Regions from separate parts of the Vibrio algivorus genome, predicted to be linked through region 2. Evidence: predicted binding sites of a transcription regulator. Region 2 holds the regulator's gene; the other holds the start of a gene.

Region 1 (10,185 bases), on a different contig from region 2:
CCGTCACCATCGGTGTTATCACCAATAATCAAACCGTCATCAAGCTTCTTTAATGTATTCACCGCTTGTGCTAATTTCGCCCTTTCAGTTAAACGATCAGCAAATTGATAAGCATCTAACTTAAACGGTGCGGTAACATTACAACCTTTACCTCCTGCGGCAAAAAAACCTCGCGCTGCTTGCTCAAAACTATCAATAGGTGCTTCAACGATGCCGTATTCCATTGTTTGATTGGTTTGACGAGCAAACAGGGAATGAATAAAAGGTGATTTACTATGTTTTATCGGATTACCAAATACTGCATATTGATCGAGTGTTTGCATGAATCGTCCCTTTCTTTTCCCCTAAAGAGTAAATAATTACTACCACTCTCGTGGCTGTAAATAATTTTGATATAAATTGGCTTCTGCTGAATCACTTTCCGGGGTGTAATCATATTCCCAACGCGCCAACGGTGGCATAGACATTAAAATAGATTCGGTTCTCCCACCACTTTGCAAGCCAAATAAAGTACCTCGATCATAAACTAAATTGAATTCAACATAGCGACCACGACGATATAACTGGAACTGACGTTCACGTTCACCATATTGATGATTTTGTCTTTTATTCACAATAGGTAAATAAGCTTGGGTAAACCCTTCCCCAACGGACTGCATGTAGTCAAAACAAATTGAAAAATCCCATTGATTTAAATCATCAAAAAATAATCCGCCAACACCACGTGTTTCATTACGATGAGGTAAAAAGAAGTATTTATCACACCAAGCCTTATGCTCACGATATACGTCATCGCCAAATGGCGCACAGATAGCTTTGGCGGTATCGTGCCAATGTTGGCAATCTTCCTCAAAAGGATAAAATGGCGTTAAATCAAACCCACCACCAAACCACCAAATAGGTGCTTCGCCTTCTTTTTCGGCAATGAAAAAGCGCACATTGGCATGAGATGTCGGAATATAAGGATTTTTAGGGTGTAGAACCAATGACACGCCCATCGCTTCAAACTGACGGCCAGCAAGCTCTGGTCGATGGGCAGTTGCCGAAGCAGGCATCTTACCGCCAAATACATGAGAAAAATTGACACCACCTTGCTCAAACACCTTACCATCTCGGATCACTCGGCTGCGGCCGCCACCGCCTTGCTCTCTTTGCCAAGCATCTTCAATAAACTGGTTGCCATCGACCGCTTCCAATTGAGCGCAAATCGAGTCTTGCAAGCTCATCAGAAAGGCTTTTACAGCATGCTTATCGACTTGTTGAGTTCTATTCGTCATCAAGTTATTTCCCTTGTTTAATACTAGCCTTGTCTTAATACGTTTGATGTTTTGGCATCACGAATTTCTGTTGGCTGAGTTCTTCCACCCACTTTTCCTTGTAGGATCGCTACTAGCTTGTCACCGAGTTGATGATCAACCTCTTCCGTTGTACGGCAAGGCTCTAACCCTGTTAAATTTGCACTGGTTGACGTAATTGGCTTACCAAACGCTAAACAAAGTTGTTGTACTAAAGGGTGGTCAGTCACACGAACCGCAATTGAATTAAACTGCCCGGTAAGATGAGTTGAAACTCCCTTTTTAACCGGCATCACCCAAGTCACAGGGCCAGGCCAAGTAGACTGCACCACTTGCAACTGTTCATGAGTTAATAGAGAGTCATCAATGTAAGGTAATAACTGCTGATAATTAGCCGCAATCAAAATCAAGCCTTTATCTATTGGGCGCTGCTTTAACGCTAACAACTTATCAATTGCAGATACATTATCAGGATCACACCCTACCCCAAACACGCCTTCAGTTGGATAAGCGATGACTTCTCCTTGCTGCAAAGCCTCAACAACAGATTCAAAATTATTCACTATGATTTTCTTCCCTGTACAAACGGTAATAGCGCCAGTGTATAAAACCTTATTGCTGATGACTAAAATTTTTTCATCTCAATGTCATTTATTCAGATCAGAATATGAAAACAACCTGACGCAAACGTTTTCCTTGTCATCAATTCTCAGTATAATAGTGACAATTATTGTATTTATAGTTTGAATCGTTAAGGAGTATTCGATGACTGTTGGAATCATTATGGGTTCAAAATCTGATTGGCCAACCATGAAACTTGCCGCAGAAATGCTGGACCGTTTTAATGTACCGTACGAAACCAAAGTAGTATCTGCTCACCGTACTCCTCACCTATTAGCTGAATATGCAGAAAGTGCAAAAGAACGCGGCATTAAAGTGATTATTGCTGGCGCAGGTGGAGCAGCTCACCTTCCAGGAATGACCGCCGCTTACACTAGCCTTCCTGTGCTTGGGGTACCCGTTCAATCTCGTGCACTATCTGGAGTTGATTCTCTGTATTCAATTGTCCAAATGCCTAAAGGAATCGCAGTTGGTACTCTAGCGATTGGTGAAGCTGGTGCCGCCAATGCAGGCATTCTAGCGGCACAAATTATTGGTACTCACGATGAAAATGTGATGGCTCAAGTTGAAGCATTCCGCAAAGAACAAACGGATACTGTACTAGCAAACCCTAATCCAGCCGAGGATTAATACTAATGGCAAACAAACAAGTTTTAGTACTAGGTGCAGGCCAATTGGCACGAATGATGTCTTTAGCAGGTGCACCATTAAACATCGACATTTCAGCATTTGATGTCGGCAGTGAGCAAATTGTTCACCCACTAACAAAAAATGTTATTGGCCACGGTTTAAATAATGCAATTGCTTCTGCTGATGTTATTACCGCTGAGTTTGAACACATCCCACATTCGGTACTCGATATTTGTGAAAAAAGTGGCAAGTTTCTACCAACTACTCAAGCTATTAAAGCTGGTGGCGATCGCCGCATCGAAAAACAATTACTTAATGATTCCAAAGCAGCTAATGCTAAATATGCGATTATAGAGAAACGCGCTGATCTTGATGCAGCCATTGAATTTGTCGGTATTCCTATGGTGCTGAAAACGGCATTAGGTGGTTACGATGGTAAGGGGCAATGGCGCTTAACCGATGCAAAACAAGTCGATCAAATCTGGAAAAAAGTCTCTGCTGCTATCGAAGCAACTCCTCATCAAGCGGTGGTCGCTGAAGAGTTTGTACCTTTTGAAAGAGAAGTTTCACTTGTTGGTGCTCGCCGTGTGAACGGTGAAGTCGCGATCTACCCTCTTGCGGAGAATGTTCACGTTAATGGTGTATTGAGTCTATCGGTCGCCATTGATGAGCCAGAATTACAATCTCAAGCCGCTACCATGTTTACTGCTATTGCCGAGCAACTCGACTATGTTGGTGTATTGGCGATTGAGTTTTTCGATGTCAAAGGCAAATTGCTAGTCAACGAAATCGCACCACGCGTGCATAACTCAGGTCACTGGACTCAACAAGGGGCTGAAGTTTGTCAATTTGAGAACCATTTACGTGCAGTGTGCAATTTACCATTAGGTAGCACTCAAGCGATTCGTCATACCGCAATGGTCAATATTTTAGGCCAAAATCGTGTGCCTGAATCCGTACTTTCGATGCCGCAATGTCATATTCATTGGTATGGAAAAGAACAACGTCCAGGCCGTAAGATGGGACACATTAATGTTTGTGGCCACTCCCACCAAGAAATGAAAGAAATACTAACTCAATTGGCCTCAGTATTAGAACCAGCAGCGTTTCCGGAACTAAAAGACCGAGTATCTAAATTGTAAATTAGTACAATAAAAAAGACTCGCATCAGATCACTTAACTGTTGCGAGTCTTTTATATCAAAGCATATAAAAAGCCAAACTAACTTTGGGTATGTTGACACTTACGATCGGCACACTGAATTTTAGTGCCACTGGCTAAACGCTTTTCAATTAACAAGGGAAAGCCACATTGTTGGCACTCACCTTCAAGCGGTTGTGAGTTGATCGAGAATTTACACTTTGGATAAGCATCACAAGCATAAAAGCTCTTCCCAAAGCGAGATTGACGTTCAACTAATTTACCCGTTTTACATTCAGGGCAAGTTAAGTTCAATTCTGTCGCTTGTTCAGGTTGCGGAGCGGAAGATTCAATATGATGACACTCAGGAAAGCGACTACAACCAATAAACATGCCATAGCGCCCTTGCCTTAACACCAACTCTCCTGGTAGATCATTACCACCACACTCAGGACAAGGTACACCCAGTTCTTTTATGATATGGCCATCGTTTTGATGAAGTGGTCGAATAAAATCACACTCAGGATAACGCACACAACCCAAGAATGGCCCGCGCTTACCATGTCGTAATTGCAATTCGCCTTGGTATTCTTCACCACACTTAGGGCAAGACTCATGCTCTAACGCATGTCCATGGGCGGAAAATAATTGTTGGTCGATTTTGTTATTCATTAGAAGCACGCAAATTAATGCACTAAACCTTGTTCAGTCGAGTAGAGTAACTCTTCCATTTGAGTATAAGCATTTTCATTGCCTGGAACATTAAACAGTACCATCAAGATCACCCACTTAAGATCATCCAAGCTAAACTCTTGGGTTTCTAATCCCATCACACGGTCAATCACCATTTCGCGTGTTTCTGTAGTCAATACTTGGACTTGCTCAAGAAATAGTAAAAAGCCACGACAGGACACATCTAAGCGCAGCATTTCTTCTTGGGTAAAGATACGTGTCGAACTCGCTGAGCTGGTTGCCATATCGAGGCGCTCGCCTTGTTGCAAGGCTGCTAACCCTTCGAGCCAATTTAATGCTTTATAAATTTCTTGTTGGTGAAAGCCTGCCCGCAGTAACTCATCTTCAAGTTCGTCTTGATCAATCATGAGGTCTGCATCGCTATGAATATAGGTTTCAAACAGGTACATAAGAATGTCCATCATAGCTTTACCCTCCGCGGCAACACTTTATCTTGGTTTATTCCCACTATTAAGAATATAACCTCCAGGAACAGAAATAACATGTCCAGCTAACTCAAGCTCTAATATTTGCATCATTACTTCGTGTACCGGGATATGGGTACGCTGAGACAAAATATCAACTGGTGTTGGATCATTTCCTACGTTAGCTAACAGTAGGGGAAATGGCAATGGTTGAGAGTGATTAACTGTTATTTCCGGCGTCGCCTGTTGTGTTAAGTTTAGCTGAGTTTGTACCGGTTGATATACATAAGAAGACCGAGATAACGCCGGATTTAATTCATCCAGAATATCTTGTGGGCTCAACGCTAAAATTGCCCCTTGCTTTAATAACTGATTAGTTCCGGCAAACCCCGGCTGATAAATTGACCCCGGTAATGCAAATACATCTCGATTTTGCTCTAGCGCATAACGTGCTGTAATTAAAGACCCACTGCGCTCTGCCGCCTCTACAACCAACACGCCTTGCGATAAACCACTAATGATTCGATTTCGACGAGGGAAATTTTCCGCACGAGGTTTAGCATTTGGCCTTAATTCCGAAACCAAAGCACCACCTTGCTGTAAAATTCGTTCGGCTAAGCCTTTATGTCGCGAAGGGTAAACCTGATCGACACCAGAACCTAACACCGCAACTGTTGTCCCTTGTGCCAATAAAGCGCCATCATGAGCATGACCATCTACCCCTAATGCCAAACCACTAGTAATAGTGAGCCCATTTTGAGCTAACTGATAAGCAAACTCTTTAGATGCTTTCAAGCCATCTAAACTAGCATGACGGCTGCCAATCATAGCAAATTGCACAGAATTAACCGCAGCTAACTCACCTTTGATAAACAATACCGGAGGGTGCGAGGACATTTGGCTTAATAGTTGGGGATAATTTTCATCTAATGGCGTTAGAATGTGATGATATGAAGATTGTGCGAACCAGTGTAAACATCGCTCTACCTCTGGCTCGGCTTGGTGCTGAATATAGCCAATCTGGTTAGCTTTCAACCCTAACTTTTGCCACTGCTGTGTCGAGTAGTGAACCAAATTTTGTGGGGAGTCGACACTCATCAAGCGAGCAAGCGCTACTCCACCAAGCTTTGGCGTAAAACTCAAAGTTAACCAAGCCGCCAATTGAGTATCATTCATTCGCAAGCCATTCCATAATCAAACCGCTCTATGATAAAGGTCTAGCATCATTAAGAAGCGTTATCAGTCTGCAATACTGATGCATGATTAGCTTGTGCATCAACACCCTCAACAATCGGTCTATCGGTTAGAGGGGACACCGCTAAAGAATTGACACCAACGGGCTCTAAACTCTGAGTGATAAAAGCTAAGCTAAATTTAGCATACGGACGAATCACTACCATTTGACCAATTGAAACCGGTGGTAAATCTGCAGAGCTAAAGCCGTTCACACCCACTTCTTTTTCATAGCGGTAATCACCTTTACGACCATAAACGACCGCACCTTGTTTGGCCAAATTAAAGCTACTGCCTTGTGTTAAACCATCATCAGAACCACGGTCTATCACGACGACTTGATTAACCGCCATAAAGTAATGATCCTCCATTGACCCTTTAATATTCGCCACTAGACCGACTGGAGCAGGACTAGGCTGAAACACCGTAGACAAAGTTAAATCATCACCAATCACCGGCAACACAATATCATTTTGCAAAATCTCTTGTTGTTGACTGACTACCTGCAACGCACTGGCTTTATCATTCGACTCTTTTAATTGTGCTTTGGCGACTAAACGTAATGAATAAGCGGTAGCGTCCACATCATCGCCACTACGCTGATATTGCTTAATTAAACGATAAACTGCCCAATCAGGGTGAGTCACTTTACCGTCGATATAAATACGCTCATTGTGACTTAAGAACTTACGCCCTTCACTGGTACCTAGCACTCTCAGTGCCTCTTCTAATTGCTGGTCAGTCAATAACTGATCCGACTTTAGATATGGAGAGATTAAACCATCTGATAAGGTAGAAATAGCTTGTTTACTACTTTTGCGTACCTGTGGGCTGATCTTTTTCATTGGCTTTAAGCTCAACAAAGGTTGGCCATTTTGCCAAGTCAAAGTCAGCTTATCACCGGGATAGATTAAATGTGGGTTGTCAATCTCAGGGTTAACTTGCCATAAACGTGGCCATAACCACGGACTATCGAGAAATAATGCTGAAATATCCCACAGTGTATCGCCCTTTTTCACCACATAGGTGTTTGGTGCGCCCTCTTTCAGAACTAACGGTGGCGTAGATTGAGTGGCAGCAACGACTGAAAAACTCACCACAAAAAAGATAAATAACTTCACTATAAATTGTGTAACTTTAGGCATGACCTGGATTCCTTGGTCGACATATTTGTCGCTTAATGTAATTGGATGCTGTCATTTGCCTTGTAAAATGTCTAGAATTGGAGCAATTAGGTTTAAGCTGTTTTCGGCACAGTTCAATATTTAGAGTGTATATGTCTGTATTAAATGTATTAACTTTCCCAGATGATCGTCTACGTACGGTCGCAAAACCCGTTACTGAGTTCACCCCTGAGCTTCATACTCTCATCGATGACATGTTTGAAACCATGTATGATGAGGAAGGTATTGGCTTGGCTGCAACTCAAGTAGATATCCATAAACAAATTATCGTTATCGATGTTTCTGAAAACAGAGATGAACAACTTGTTTTGATTAATCCGGAAATCATTGAAAAACAAGGTGAAGATGGTATTGAAGAGGGTTGCTTATCTGTCCCTGGAGCGCGAGCTTTAGTACCTAGAGCTTCTTCAATCAAAGTCAAAGCATTAGACAAAAATGGCCAAGAATTCACATTAGAAGCGGATGAGCTATTAGCCATCTGTATTCAACATGAATGTGATCACTTACTTGGTAAATTATTCGTTGATTATCTTTCCCCATTAAAGCGTAAGCGTATTAAAGACAAGCTTGAAAAAATAAAACGCTTTAATGAAAAGAATCAATAATCACGCAATCATCAATTAATGAGGTTACCTTGAGCCAGTCTTTACGTATTGTCTTTGCAGGTACGCCAGATTTCGCCGCCCGTCACTTGGCGGCGTTACTTTCTGCACAACAAGATTCTGAATATCAAATTATTGCCGCTTATACTCAACCTGATCGTCCAGCAGGTCGTGGTAAAAAGCTAACGGCTAGCCCAGTCAAACAGCTCGCTCTTGAGCACGACATTCCGGTTTTCCAGCCAGAGAATTTCAAATCCGACCAAGCGAAACAACAGTTAGAAGCATTGAATGCAGATTTGATGATCGTAGTGGCTTACGGCTTGTTATTACCTCAAGCAGTGTTGGATATGCCTCGTTTAGGTTGTATTAACGTTCACGGCTCTATCTTACCGCGCTGGCGTGGCGCTGCGCCGATCCAACGTGCAATTTGGGCTGGCGATGCTGAAACCGGCGTAACCATAATGCAAATGGACATTGGTTTAGATACCGGTGATATGCTGAAAATCTCCACCTTACCGATTGCCAGTACCGACACTAGCGCCTCGATGTATGAAAAGTTGGCTGAACTAGGCCCACAAGCCTTATTAGACTGTGTACAAGACATTAGCCAAGGCAATATTTTTCCACAGAAACAGAACGATGATTACGCCAACTACGCGAAAAAGCTCAGTAAAGAAGAAGCAAAAATCGATTGGAATAATGATGCAGAACATATTGAACGTTGCGTTCGTGCGTTTAATCCATGGCCAATGAGCTTCTTTAGTATTACTGATAATAACGACCAGCAACATAACATCAAAGTATGGCAATCACGAGTCGAGCCACAACAAGCTGACCATCCGGCAGGTCAAATTATTCGCGCGGATAAAACCGGCATCTATGTGGCGACCGGTAAAAATCTATTAGTTCTTGAACAACTACAAATCCCAGGGAAAAAAGCATTGTCAGTACAAGACACTTTAAATGCTCGCAGCCAGTGGTTTGAAGTCGGCAACATTTTAGGTTAATCGCTCACTAACGACGATAGCCAACCAAGCAAGGCGCAGCAATGTGCCTTGTTTATTTTATCCATGTAATTGATTTATCTAACTTGCTATTTGCGAGTTACCGACAAGAGAAAACATCATGAACGTTCGTGCCGCTGCTGCAAAAGTATTATTTGAAGTTGTAGACCAAGGTTATTCGCTCTCTTCTGCGCTTCCTACTGCACAGCAAAGTATTCGCCCAAGGGATCACGCACTATTACAAGAGATGTGCTATGGCGCATTGCGTTATCTTCCACGCTTAGAATCCATCGTTAACGAACTCATGGATAAACCGCTGAAAGGCAAACAGCGCGTTTTTCACCATTTAATTCTGATTGGCATTTATCAGTTAAGCTTTATGCGCATACCACCACATGCAGCTGTAGGCGAAACAGTAGAAGGCGCTCAAGCATTAAAAGGCCCTCGTTTACGTGGCTTAATTAATGCCGTGTTACGCAACTACCAACGCAATCAAGAACAACTGGATGCTCATGCTATTAGCCACAATGCCGGTAAATATGCTCACCCAAGCTGGTTATTAAAACTATTACAACAAGCCTACCCTGAACAATGGCAAAAAATTGTTGAAGCCAATAACAGTAAAGCACCAATGTGGTTACGAGTGAATCGCCAGCATCACACCCGAGATCAATATCTAGAACTATTAAAACAAAATGACATTGAAGCGGAAATTCATCCACAAGCACAAGATGCACTACGTTTGCTTTCACCTTGTGATGTGATGACACTGCCAGGTTTCGATCTAGGTTGGGTGTCAGTGCAAGATGCTGCCGCTCAATTATCGGTTGACTACTTAACACCACAAGATGGTGAATTAATTTTAGATTGTTGCGCCGCACCGGGTGGAAAAACTGCTCATATTTTAGAACACACTAACAACACTGAAGTCGTTGCGATTGATTGTGATGACAACCGCTTAAAACGCGTACATGAAAACCTAGAGCGTTTACAGCTTCAAGCGGAAGTGATTTGTGGTGATGCCCGTTATCCTGAAGAATGGTGGAACGGTGAGAAGTTTGATCGCATTTTGTTGGATGCACCATGTTCGGCGACCGGAGTGATTCGTCGTCACCCTGATATTAAATGGTTGCGTCGCGGCAGTGATATTGAAGCATTAGCCGAACTACAAAGCGAAATTCTCGATGCCATGTGGCGTCAACTTAAGCCAAACGGTACTTTAGTGTATGCAACATGCTCAATCACACCACAAGAAAACATCGATCAAGTACGTGCCTTCTTAAAACGCACGACGAATGTGGAATTAATTGGCTCACAAG
Region 2 (10,185 bases):
TGAACTTTTGCCTCAATGCGGTGGCTTTTGAGTAATTCACAAACAATGTGTGCTTCAACAGGATTGCCTGCGCTGAATATCTTCATAAATTATCCTTTTTTATACTGTGATTACTGAGTTTCTGATGATTGAATGGTGCGATAACCTGCCCAAATTCTATTTATTGTGGTTATAAAACATAGCGCTGCAAAGATGGCAGCAAGTTGGGGGAAAAGAGCTGGCCAGAGACAAAATGCGATAAAAAAACCAATCGTCTCAGTCCCTTCCGTTATGCCTGACATGTAATATAAAGATTTGTGTTGATAAACTGGGTTGGTGATATTTCGTTTTCCAGCAATAGAGGCAAATGCTAAGAAGCTACTACCTGTGCCAACAAAACTGACAATTAATAATGCTGCCCAAAGTGTGTTTTGTTCTGGATTGGCTAGGATAAAGCCAAATGGGATCAGAGCATAAAATATGAAATCCAAGCAAATATCAAGAAAACCACCTGCGTCAGAGGTTTGTGTTTGCCTCGCAATCGCACCATCAAGACCATCACCAATGCGGTTTAATACAATCAATAATAAAGCCAAAAGGTAATGTTCCCCCCATAATGCAGGGATAGCCAAGAGACCAATAAGAAAGCTTGCCAAAGTGACATGATCAGCTTTGATATGACGTTGAACGCACTGCTTTGCTAAGGAGTTTAATGGGTGCTTTATTAATGGAATGACATATCTATCAAGCATGGGAATTCTCCGTGCTAAATTGCTCCCAGTGCATGATTTTTCCGTTGGTTGGAGCATCTGCTTTATCGTGTGTGACCATCAAAGTTGGCACTTGAGCTACAGCGAGTTGTTTAAATACCCAATCTCGAAAGTTAACTCGTAATTCGGGATCCAATTTACTGAATGGTTCATCGAGTAAAACAGCCTTAGGTTGTGCGCTTAACATTCTAATAAGACTGACTCGGGCTCTTTGTCCACCTGAAATTTGATGTGGCATAGAGTAGGCAATAGCAAGTAATCCAACGTTATCTAAGGCTGCTAGAGCTTCCAACTTTCTTTCTTTAGCTTTGATATTATTTGGCAAAGCAAATGCAATATTTTCCCAAACATTCAAATGTGGGAAAAGTAAGTCATCTTGAAATAAGATGCCGATAGAACGTTTGTGAGGATCGCTAGCTTGGATCTCTTCATTATTTAATATTATTTTACCGTCATAGTAAAACTCTTGGCTGAGGTGGCCAGCAATTACATTAAGTAATGTTGACTTTCCACAACCACTTGGGCCCATTAATGTAAGTACTGTACCATGTGAAATGGTTAAATTGAGGTTACTAACCAGTGGTGTTTTTTTCGAATCAGATGTTTTTGATATCTGATGATAAATGGATAGCTGCTCTAATGACAAACTCATAATGAAGGTGACTCCTGCTTATAGGTCGCTTTACTCCGGCTCTGAAAAATACGGTTACCGATAAGCGCTAAGCTGAAAAAAGCAAAGGGTAGAATGGCCTGCCATAAAGCATAAAGAGCAACGACTCTACGATCATGGCCACTGGATAATGCAACGGCTTCTGTCGTCAATGTGACAACTCTTCCAGAGCCTAACATTAACGTTGGTAAATATTGCGCTAGGCTCACGCTCATACCCATCGCCCAAGCAAATAATATTCCGCTGACTAATGTACGCAACTTTATGGCGAAAAAGACTTTAACGGGTGAAACACCGAGGCTTACCGCAGTTTGGGATAGTCGGTTAGGGTAGCTTTTCCATGGCCCATCCAAAGATAGGTAGACATAGGGAAAAACAAAAAATGTATGCGCCCAAATTACCCATAGCCAATAATGTTCCTGATTAATCCAAAGGGTGGTGATTTGTAAGCCAAATAGTAAAGAGAGCTGAGGGATCAACATAGGTAAGGCAATCACATACATAGGAATATGATAACGAAAATGCTGGCGATACTCATGAGCAATGAGAGCAAGAACAAGAGCCATTCCTGCGCTGAATAAAGCTAGCCAAACACTGGTTAAAATGGTGTCTTGAATATATGGCCATTCATTTAACCAAAACCGAGTGCTCCAAAAGGTAGGGAGTAGATTTGGATAAGACCAGCGTAAGGCAAATGTCCAAATGATCATTACCGGAATAGTCAATAAGCTAATGCTTGCGATGAGGTGAAAGAAATAAGGCCTGACACCCAAGGAAGCATTTCGGCCAGAGGTTAACCAAGTTCGGTATCCCCCTAGTACTAAGCGTTCTGTTAGCCAAATTAAGCCAATTAAAATAGAACACAAAATAAACAAGAGAAAAGCACCCGCTGCCGCCCTTGGAAGTTGAGATAAATCTGGATCGTTAAACCATTGCCATACTAACACTGCAAATGTAGGAGGGTGAGTTGGGCCTAAAATCAAACTAACATCAACCACCGAGCAGGAATAAGCCATGATAGCGAAAAGAGGAAAACGCATGTGGCGTAGCCATTGGGGAAAAATCGCTTTCCACCATGATTGAGCAACAGAGTATCCCAAACCTTGTGTTACTTGCAGTGTTTGTTTGACTTTTAAGTTATTCAGTATTGCGACACTCATTAATAACAAAAAAGGCGTTTCTTTGATTGCTAATGCAAGGGCTAGACTAATACCAATATTGTCTTGTAGTGAGTAAATCCAAGTAAACCATACATGGGGAACCCCTGAAGTATCACTAACCATGAAGCTAAAAAGACGGGCTAACCAACCAGTATCAGAAAATAAGAATAAGAAACCAACCGCAAAAGCGACATGAGGTAATGCGAGTATAGGGGATAAAAGTTTTTCAATTCGCTGCCATGAATGGCTTCCCCAATAGGCTTGCAAAATAGCAAAGGTCATTATGACGGCAATCACTGTACTGACAACCGCGATCATTATGGTTTGTAAGAGAGAACGCTCAACCCCCGGCCAACTGATAGCTGAAATAAATCCATCCAAGGTAAAGATATTTAGACCAAGCGGCGGAATGAAACCAAAAGCAGGGATTACCATGCCTAACACCCCCGGAAAAAGGGGGAGAAAGCAGATCAAAATCACCAGTAAATAACCGATGCTTAGCATACGTCTTTGCTTGCTTTGCATGAGCGCCCTTAATTCGTTGTTATTGGCTATATCGCTCAATCCAAGCCTGTTCTAGTGCGGTTTGCCAACTAGGGTGAGGCTCTTCAATTGAGGGAAATAACATCGTTTTTTGAGCACTGCCTGTTAAGTATTTGGTTTGCAATACTGATGGGTCTCCCCAGACATTGATATCACCTTTACGTGATTGTGCTTGAGGGTTGAGTAGAAAGTTAATTACGACTAATGCCCCTTCTTTTGCATTAGCGTTCCATGGGATGGCAAGAAAATGAATGTTAGACAATGCGCCATTTTTCCATGCATAGGTTTTCGTTGTTGGGGCTAACTTACCGCTTGCTTGGGCTGAAAAAACTTCATTTGGGTTGAAGGTAAGAGCAATATCAATTTGATCATCATCGAGCAATTGCAGCATTTCAGGTTGAGTGGTTGGGAATTGGCGGCCTTGTTGCCATAAATAAGGTTGAATAGCATCTAAGTAATCCCATAAAGGTTGAGTTACTTGAGTAAATGAGTCTTCATCAACGGGCTTAGATAGCGCGCTCTTTTCATCAGAAAGTTCGATAAGTAAGGCTTTTAAAAAGCTAGTGCCATGAAACTGAGGTGGCTTAGGGTAGGTAATACGCCCAGGGTGGTGTTTTGCATAATCGAATAATTGTTGTGCTGACTGTGGGGGTGTCGGTAACTTTTTCTGATCATGAATATAGACTAATTGACCCACCCCCCACGGCGCTTCTAATCCTTCTGTTGGTTCAGAAAAATCATTAGTGACAGGGAGACTAGAGTCGACTTTTTTCCAATTTGGCAAGCTTGAAACGAAAGGGCCGTAGAGTAATTGGTTATTCTTCATTGATTTGAAATTTTCACCATTGATCCACACCATATCGACACTACCACCAGAATGTTTTCCAGCAGTTTTTTCAGCGAGCAGGCGAGTGGTGGTTTCGGAAATATCAGTGACCTTAACGTGGTGAAGTTCAATGCCATACTTTTGTTTTACTTGCTTTGCTACCCAACGAAGATAGTCATTAATCTCTTGGCTACCACCCCAAGCATTAAAGTAAACATCTTGTCCTTTTGCTCGTTGTTCAACTTGTTGCCAATCTAACTGGCTAATGGAGATATCTTTAGCAGAAGAAAGCAGTGGCAGAGTGATCAAAATGAAGCTAAGTAGCAGACGTTTCATGTATATCCTTATACAAAGTTAGGTATATCAATATAGACAGATGATCCGCCTAAAAAATTTCAATAAAAAAACCAACGACATCAGCGCTGGTTTAGTTATTCGTTACTCGGCTAAGAATACTACTATTTCAATGTTTTTACCGAAGAGCGTTCAATAATCTCAGGGAACATCTCAAATGTCTGCTTAGCATGATTTTTATCTTTAATACGCTCTAATAAAATCTCTACCGCATTCTTACCTAGACGACGTTTTGGCTGGTGAACTGTCGTTAAAGGTGGTGAGAAGTAAGGTGAAATATCAATGTTATCGTAACCAATAACCGAAATATCTTCTGGTACTTTCATGCCTTTTTCTTGTAAGCGGCTCATTAAGCCGAGTGCCATAATATCGTTAAAGCAGAAAACGGCGGTTGGTTTTTTCTCCATAGCAAGAATTTTATCTGCAGCGATCACGGCGGTATCACACTCAAAGTTACCTTCAAGTAACCACTCTTCTGGAAGCGTTAAACCGTCTTCCGCTAATGCGCGTTTGCAGCCAGAGATGCGTTCTTTACAGGCAACTTTTTCGAAGTGACCACTTAGACAAGCAATATCTTTGTGACCTTGAGCCATGAGGTAACGAGTTGCTAAATAGCCACCTTCTTCAGAGTTATCGATGATCTTATCTGCTTGAGAGCTTTCTGGGCCCCAATCCATGACGACCTTAGGAATATCTGGGTGACCATCTAGCATCTCTTGTAAATCAGCATCTAAGTCTGAACACATCACTAAAAGGCCATCAACACGTTTGCCAGCTAACATACGAATATAATCACGTTGTTTATCTGCACGGCCACCAGTATTACAAAGGATCAGAGTGTAACCTTTGCGGTAACAATAGCTTTCTACGCCATCTACTACTTCGGCAAAAAATGGATTAGTTGACTGCGTTACTAACATACCAATGGTGCTAGTGGTATTGCATTTCAGACTACGGGCAACAGCGCTTGGGGCATAATTCAGTTCTTTCACTGCGGCCATGACTTTTTCTTGAGTTGCTTCTGCAACAAAACGAGTCTTATTGATGACATGTGACACTGTGGTGGTAGAAACACCTGCAATACGTGCGACATCTTTAATTGTAGCCATAGTGAATTTCCTTTATGCCGACGTCTTCGCCGGATTTATTCTAATCTAAAAAGATAAAAGTCGCCTTTAATCAGCGACTTAATTTTATTCTGTATTTTATGAACTACGATTTTAGTCTTAAATGCCATGACTGACAATCAGATATGGCATTTTTATGACAAAACAAATACCGCACGTTAGCAGCAACGTTATCGATTGCTCGCGTATTATCTCGTTACTCTAACGTTGTAGCCGTACCGGAATTCTTCTGGTTACTTAGTGTGTCGCGTAAAGAAGACCACCATCGACCAAGCTGCTCATACCAATAACGTTCACTTTGCTCTAGATATTTCGCTTGTGGAGAATATTTATCCCATGGCTGTTTAATATCATCAAAAGCTAAGTAATTGGTCGGTGCAGGGATAGGTTCAAGTCCTGCTTTGTTAAACTCACCAATAGCACGTTTCATGTGACTGGCAGAGGTGATCAGTACCATACGTTTATCAGCAACAAAACCTGCCGCTTGATGCGCTTCATCCCAAGTATCTTGAGCACTTTCTAATAGAATGATATCGGATTTTGCTACGCCTAATGAAACAGCAACATTCGCCATCATTCGTGCATTACTTACCGATGTGCCACCGTTATAACCAGACAAAATTAATTTTGCTCCAGGGTAGAGGTGTAAAATACGAATACCTTCCGCAAGACGCATCAAACCATTGCGAGATAGTTCCGAAGTTGCTGGAATATCGTTATCAACAATATGGCCACTTCCTAATACCATGACATAGTCAATGGCGCCATCTACTGGCACAAAAGCTTTATAAGCACGCTCAGTTGGTTTCAATAATGAGGTCGAAATGGGTTGGAAAGAAAATAGAAAGATCCCCATTAAAGAAACAAAAGTGAATAAGCACCCTAAGCCGCGTTTGTAGGTGAACATAATAAGAAATAAGCCAATAAAACCTATAATCAACAAGGCAGGCAAAGGCATAAGCAGAGCACCAATTAATTTTTTCAATTCAAACATTTTAAATAGTCCAAAAATTCATCATTCAGCAGGTAAAACGGAGTAATTGCTTTATTCCTGTAATTGCTGTGACAGAATACACGCAAAATTCAGTTATCTTAAATGAAAAAAAATGGACAATGATCGAAATTTCGATGATATCGCGCATAAATTCGCCAAAAACATCTATGGTTCCGATAAAGGCGATATTCGTCAAGTGATCCTTTGGCAAGATATTGAGCAAGCTTTAGACCGTTTACAACAGAAAAAAGACGTTCTATCTGTATTAGATGCAGGAGGCGGTTTAGCTCAAATGTCGCAAAAAATTGCTCAGTTAGGGCATCAAGTCACGTTGTGTGATATTTCCAGTGAAATGTTGGCGTTAGCTAAGCAAAATATTGATAATAATGGATTATATTCACAATTTCGCTTTGTTCATTCTGCTATTCAACATCTCGATGAACACTTAAGTGAGAAGTCGGATTTAGTGTTATTTCATGCTGTGATGGAATGGTTGGAAAATCCGCAGCAAGTATTAGCAAGCTTACTTGAAAAGGTAAAGCCGGGCGGCATCATTTCAGTGATGTTTTATAATCACCACGGTTTGGTTTTGAAAAATGTAACTTGTGGTAATATTCCTCACATTTTGCAGGGAATGCCACATCGTAAGCGCTTTAAGTTGCAGCCTCAACATGGCTTATTACCCGAAGAGGTCTATCAATGGATAGAATCTGCAGGCTTCGACATTTGTGGTAAATCAGGTATCCGATGTTTTAACGACTATATCGGAAACCAACAATACATGGGCGAGTATGGGCCAGAAGATGTGTTGGCATTAGAACAGCAGTTATGCCGCACAGAGCCTTATCTTTCTCTTGGGCGCTATATTCATGTGTGGGCGCAAAAGCCTCAGGCTGCCGAATAGTCTGAGAGTCATTAGTAAATACAGGAATGATAATGAGTGAAATAACTCAATCTTCACTTCAACCGTTGACAAGTAGACAACCGCTTGAGGGCAAAACGATAGGTGAACAACCAATCGATGAGCTGGTCAGCTGGGTGAAGCAACATGACTTTTCATTGAACCTTTCTTCTGAGCGATTAGCTTTTTTGATTGCGATTGCCGTATTAAGCAATGAAAAGTTCGATGAAGAGCTTGGCGAGGGTGAATTGCATGATGCATTCAAAATCGTCACTAACATGTTTGATGAAACCGGTGAGGCTTCGGCATTTCGTGCCAACAATGCGATCAATGAATTGGTCTCCCAAAGGTTAATGAGCCGCTTTGTCAGTGAGCTCAATGACGGGGCAAGCATTTATCGCATGTCGCCACTAGGCGTTTCTATTACCGATTACTACGTCCGACATCGTGAATTCTCAAAGCTTAAGTTATCCATTCAGTTGTCTATGGTTGCCGATGAAATGTCGAAAGCCGTCGAGGCCGCTAATCAAGCTTCCGATGTTACGCAATGGCAAAAGCATGTTTATGGCGTGCTGAAATATTCGGTAAATGAAATTTTTGATCGTATCGATTTAAATCAGCGTGTTATGGATGATCAGCAAGTGGAAATTAAAAACCAAATTGCTGAACTACTAAACCAAGACTGGCGTGATGCGATCAGCAGTTGTGAAAGCTTACTGACTGAAACGTCGACGACTCTGAATGAACTGCAAGATACACTACAAGCGGCTGGGGATGAACTACAAACTCAGCTTCTTGATATTCAACAGCTTATCTATGGTCAAGAAGGTTTAGATTTCATTGATGCTATTTTGTTTTCACTGCAAACCAAACTCGACCGTATTGTTAGTTGGGGCCAGCAAGCGATAGATTTATGGATTGGTTATGATCGCCACGTACATAAATTTATTCGTACTGCTATCGATATGGATCAAAACCGAGCCTTTAGTCAGCGCTTACGTCAGTCTGTGACGGATTACTTTGATATGCCGTGGTATTTGACCTACGCCGATGCAGAACGTCTGAGAGATATGCGTGATGAAGCCATGTTATTACGTGATGACGAAGTGACGGGGACGATTCCAGATGAAGTGGAATATGAAGAATTAACGACTGTTGATGATGAGCTGAGCGAGCGTGTCGCCGCCATGCTTCAACAACACAAAGAAACTGGCCAACCTATTGATTTAGGCTCGGTATTACGAGATTACCTTGCGCAGCATTCTCACGCGCAACATTTTGATTTAGCCAGAATGGTGATCGACCAAGCGGTAAGAATGGGGTATTCCGAATCGGATTACCAAGCCATTCAACCGGATTGGAAAGCGATAAACGATTTTGGAGCAAAGGTACAAGCGAATGTCATCGATCAATACTAATTACGAAGCGCACAGCGCAGATCTGTCTCAAAATACCAGCTATTCACAAGAGACCGACAACTCTCAAGATGCTTACATGCCAGAACAATTGGTGAAAGCATTATCTAATCCGTTATTCCCAGCGCTTGATAGCCAACTACGTGCGGGCCGCCATATCTCAAGTGATGATATGGATAACTACGCTTTTTTAAGTGATTTTGATGGTGATCTCGGCGCTTTTTATCAGCGTTATAATGTTGAGCTTGTCCGCGCACCAGAAGGTTTCTTTTATCTACGTCCGCGTTCAACCTCTTTTATTGGTCGCAGTGTGTTATCGGAACTCGATATGCTGGTGGGTAAAATCTTGTGCTTTTTATATTTAAGCCCTGAGCGTCTAGCGCATGAAGGTATCTTTACAAATCAAGAACTATACGAAGAACTGTTAAATCTTGCCGATGAAAAGAAATTGATGCGACTAGTAACTAACCGTGCAACCGGTTCGGATCTGGATAAAGAAAAGCTGTTTGAAAAAGTGCGTACTTCGCTGCGTCGTTTACGTCGCATCGGTATGGTATTGCCAGTTGGTGACGATGAGAAATTTAGAATCAGTGAAGCAGCATTCCGTTTTGGCGCGGACGTGCGTGTCGGTGATGATGTTCGTGAAGCGCAACTACGCTTGATCCGTGATGGTGAAGCCGTGCTTGACCCTGAAGCCGTTGACCCAAACAAAGCAAATGATACTCAAGATAAGCAAGATGCTTCTGATGAACAATTAGAAGACTTTGCCGAGCAAGAACAAGCAGAACAAGAACAGAAAGCAGGTGACCTATGATCACGCAAGAAAATATGATCGAAAGAGGTAAATATCAATCGCTAACTATGATCAACTGGAACGGCTTCTTTGCTCGTACTTTTGATATTGATGGGTTAGTGACCACGCTTTCTGGTGGTAATGGTGCGGGTAAGTCGACGACGATGGCCGCTTTCATCACCGCATTAATTCCAGACCAAAGCTTACTGCATTTCCGTAACACCACCGAGGCTGGTAGTTCACAAGCGTCTCGAGATAAAGGCTTATTCGGTAAATTGCAACCAGGTACTTGTTACTCTGTGCTTGATGTTGTTAATTCACGTCATCAACGCTTGTTGTTTACTGTAAAACTGCAACAAGTCGCAGGTCGTGATAAGAAAGTGGATATCAAACCGATTCTTATCCAAGGTTTGCCAAGTAATGTAAAACCGACCGATGTATTAATTGAAAGCTTAGAAAACGGCCAAGCTCGTGTTCGTACTTACAATGAGCTAAAAGATAAAGTCGCTGAATATGAAGGCGTGCAAATTAAAGCCTTTTCGTCAGTGGCTGATTACCACAGCGTGATGTTTGAAATGGGTGTATTACCGAAGAAACTGCGCAACACTGGTGACCGCTCTAAGTTCTATCGTTTAATTGAAGCATCTTTATAT

Evidence for each region. Region 2 encodes PurR, which represses purine synthesis genes. Its sites were predicted from a motif close to TNANGNAAACGTTTNCNTNA; they were not measured.
Region 1: the regulator PurR is predicted to act here: its motif matches at 1,975-1,994, upstream of purE (5-(carboxyamino)imidazole ribonucleotide mutase).

Annotation. Positions count from the first base shown of each region.
Region 1 is NZ_BSPV01000002.1:98,522-108,706, reverse strand. It holds gene aroE (shikimate dehydrogenase) at 1-323, opposite strand, end outside; gene hemF (oxygen-dependent coproporphyrinogen oxidase) at 363-1,277, opposite strand; gene tsaC (L-threonylcarbamoyladenylate synthase type 1 TsaC) at 1,301-1,858, opposite strand; gene purE (5-(carboxyamino)imidazole ribonucleotide mutase) at 2,061-2,546, shown strand; gene QQJ93_RS01630 (5-(carboxyamino)imidazole ribonucleotide synthase) at 2,552-3,688, shown strand; gene QQJ93_RS01625 (DNA topoisomerase family protein) at 3,768-4,358, opposite strand; gene QQJ93_RS01620 (DUF494 family protein) at 4,373-4,843, opposite strand; gene dprA (DNA-processing protein DprA) at 4,868-6,019, opposite strand; gene QQJ93_RS01610 (LysM peptidoglycan-binding domain-containing protein) at 6,070-7,221, opposite strand; gene def (peptide deformylase) at 7,353-7,865, shown strand; gene fmt (methionyl-tRNA formyltransferase) at 7,895-8,869, shown strand; gene rsmB (16S rRNA (cytosine(967)-C(5))-methyltransferase RsmB) at 8,988-10,185, shown strand, end outside.
Region 2 is NZ_BSPV01000004.1:244,840-255,024, forward strand. It holds gene QQJ93_RS06850 (putative signal transducing protein) at 1-86, opposite strand, end outside; gene QQJ93_RS06855 (CDP-alcohol phosphatidyltransferase family protein) at 111-731, opposite strand; gene QQJ93_RS06860 (ATP-binding cassette domain-containing protein) at 724-1,401, opposite strand; gene QQJ93_RS06865 (ABC transporter permease) at 1,398-3,104, opposite strand; gene QQJ93_RS06870 (ABC transporter substrate-binding protein) at 3,124-4,284, opposite strand; gene purR (HTH-type transcriptional repressor PurR) at 4,407-5,411, opposite strand; gene elyC (envelope biogenesis factor ElyC) at 5,626-6,423, opposite strand; gene cmoM (tRNA uridine 5-oxyacetic acid(34) methyltransferase CmoM) at 6,536-7,327, shown strand; gene mukF (chromosome partition protein MukF) at 7,360-8,742, shown strand; gene mukE (chromosome partition protein MukE) at 8,819-9,553, shown strand; gene mukB (chromosome partition protein MukB) at 9,568-10,185, shown strand, end outside.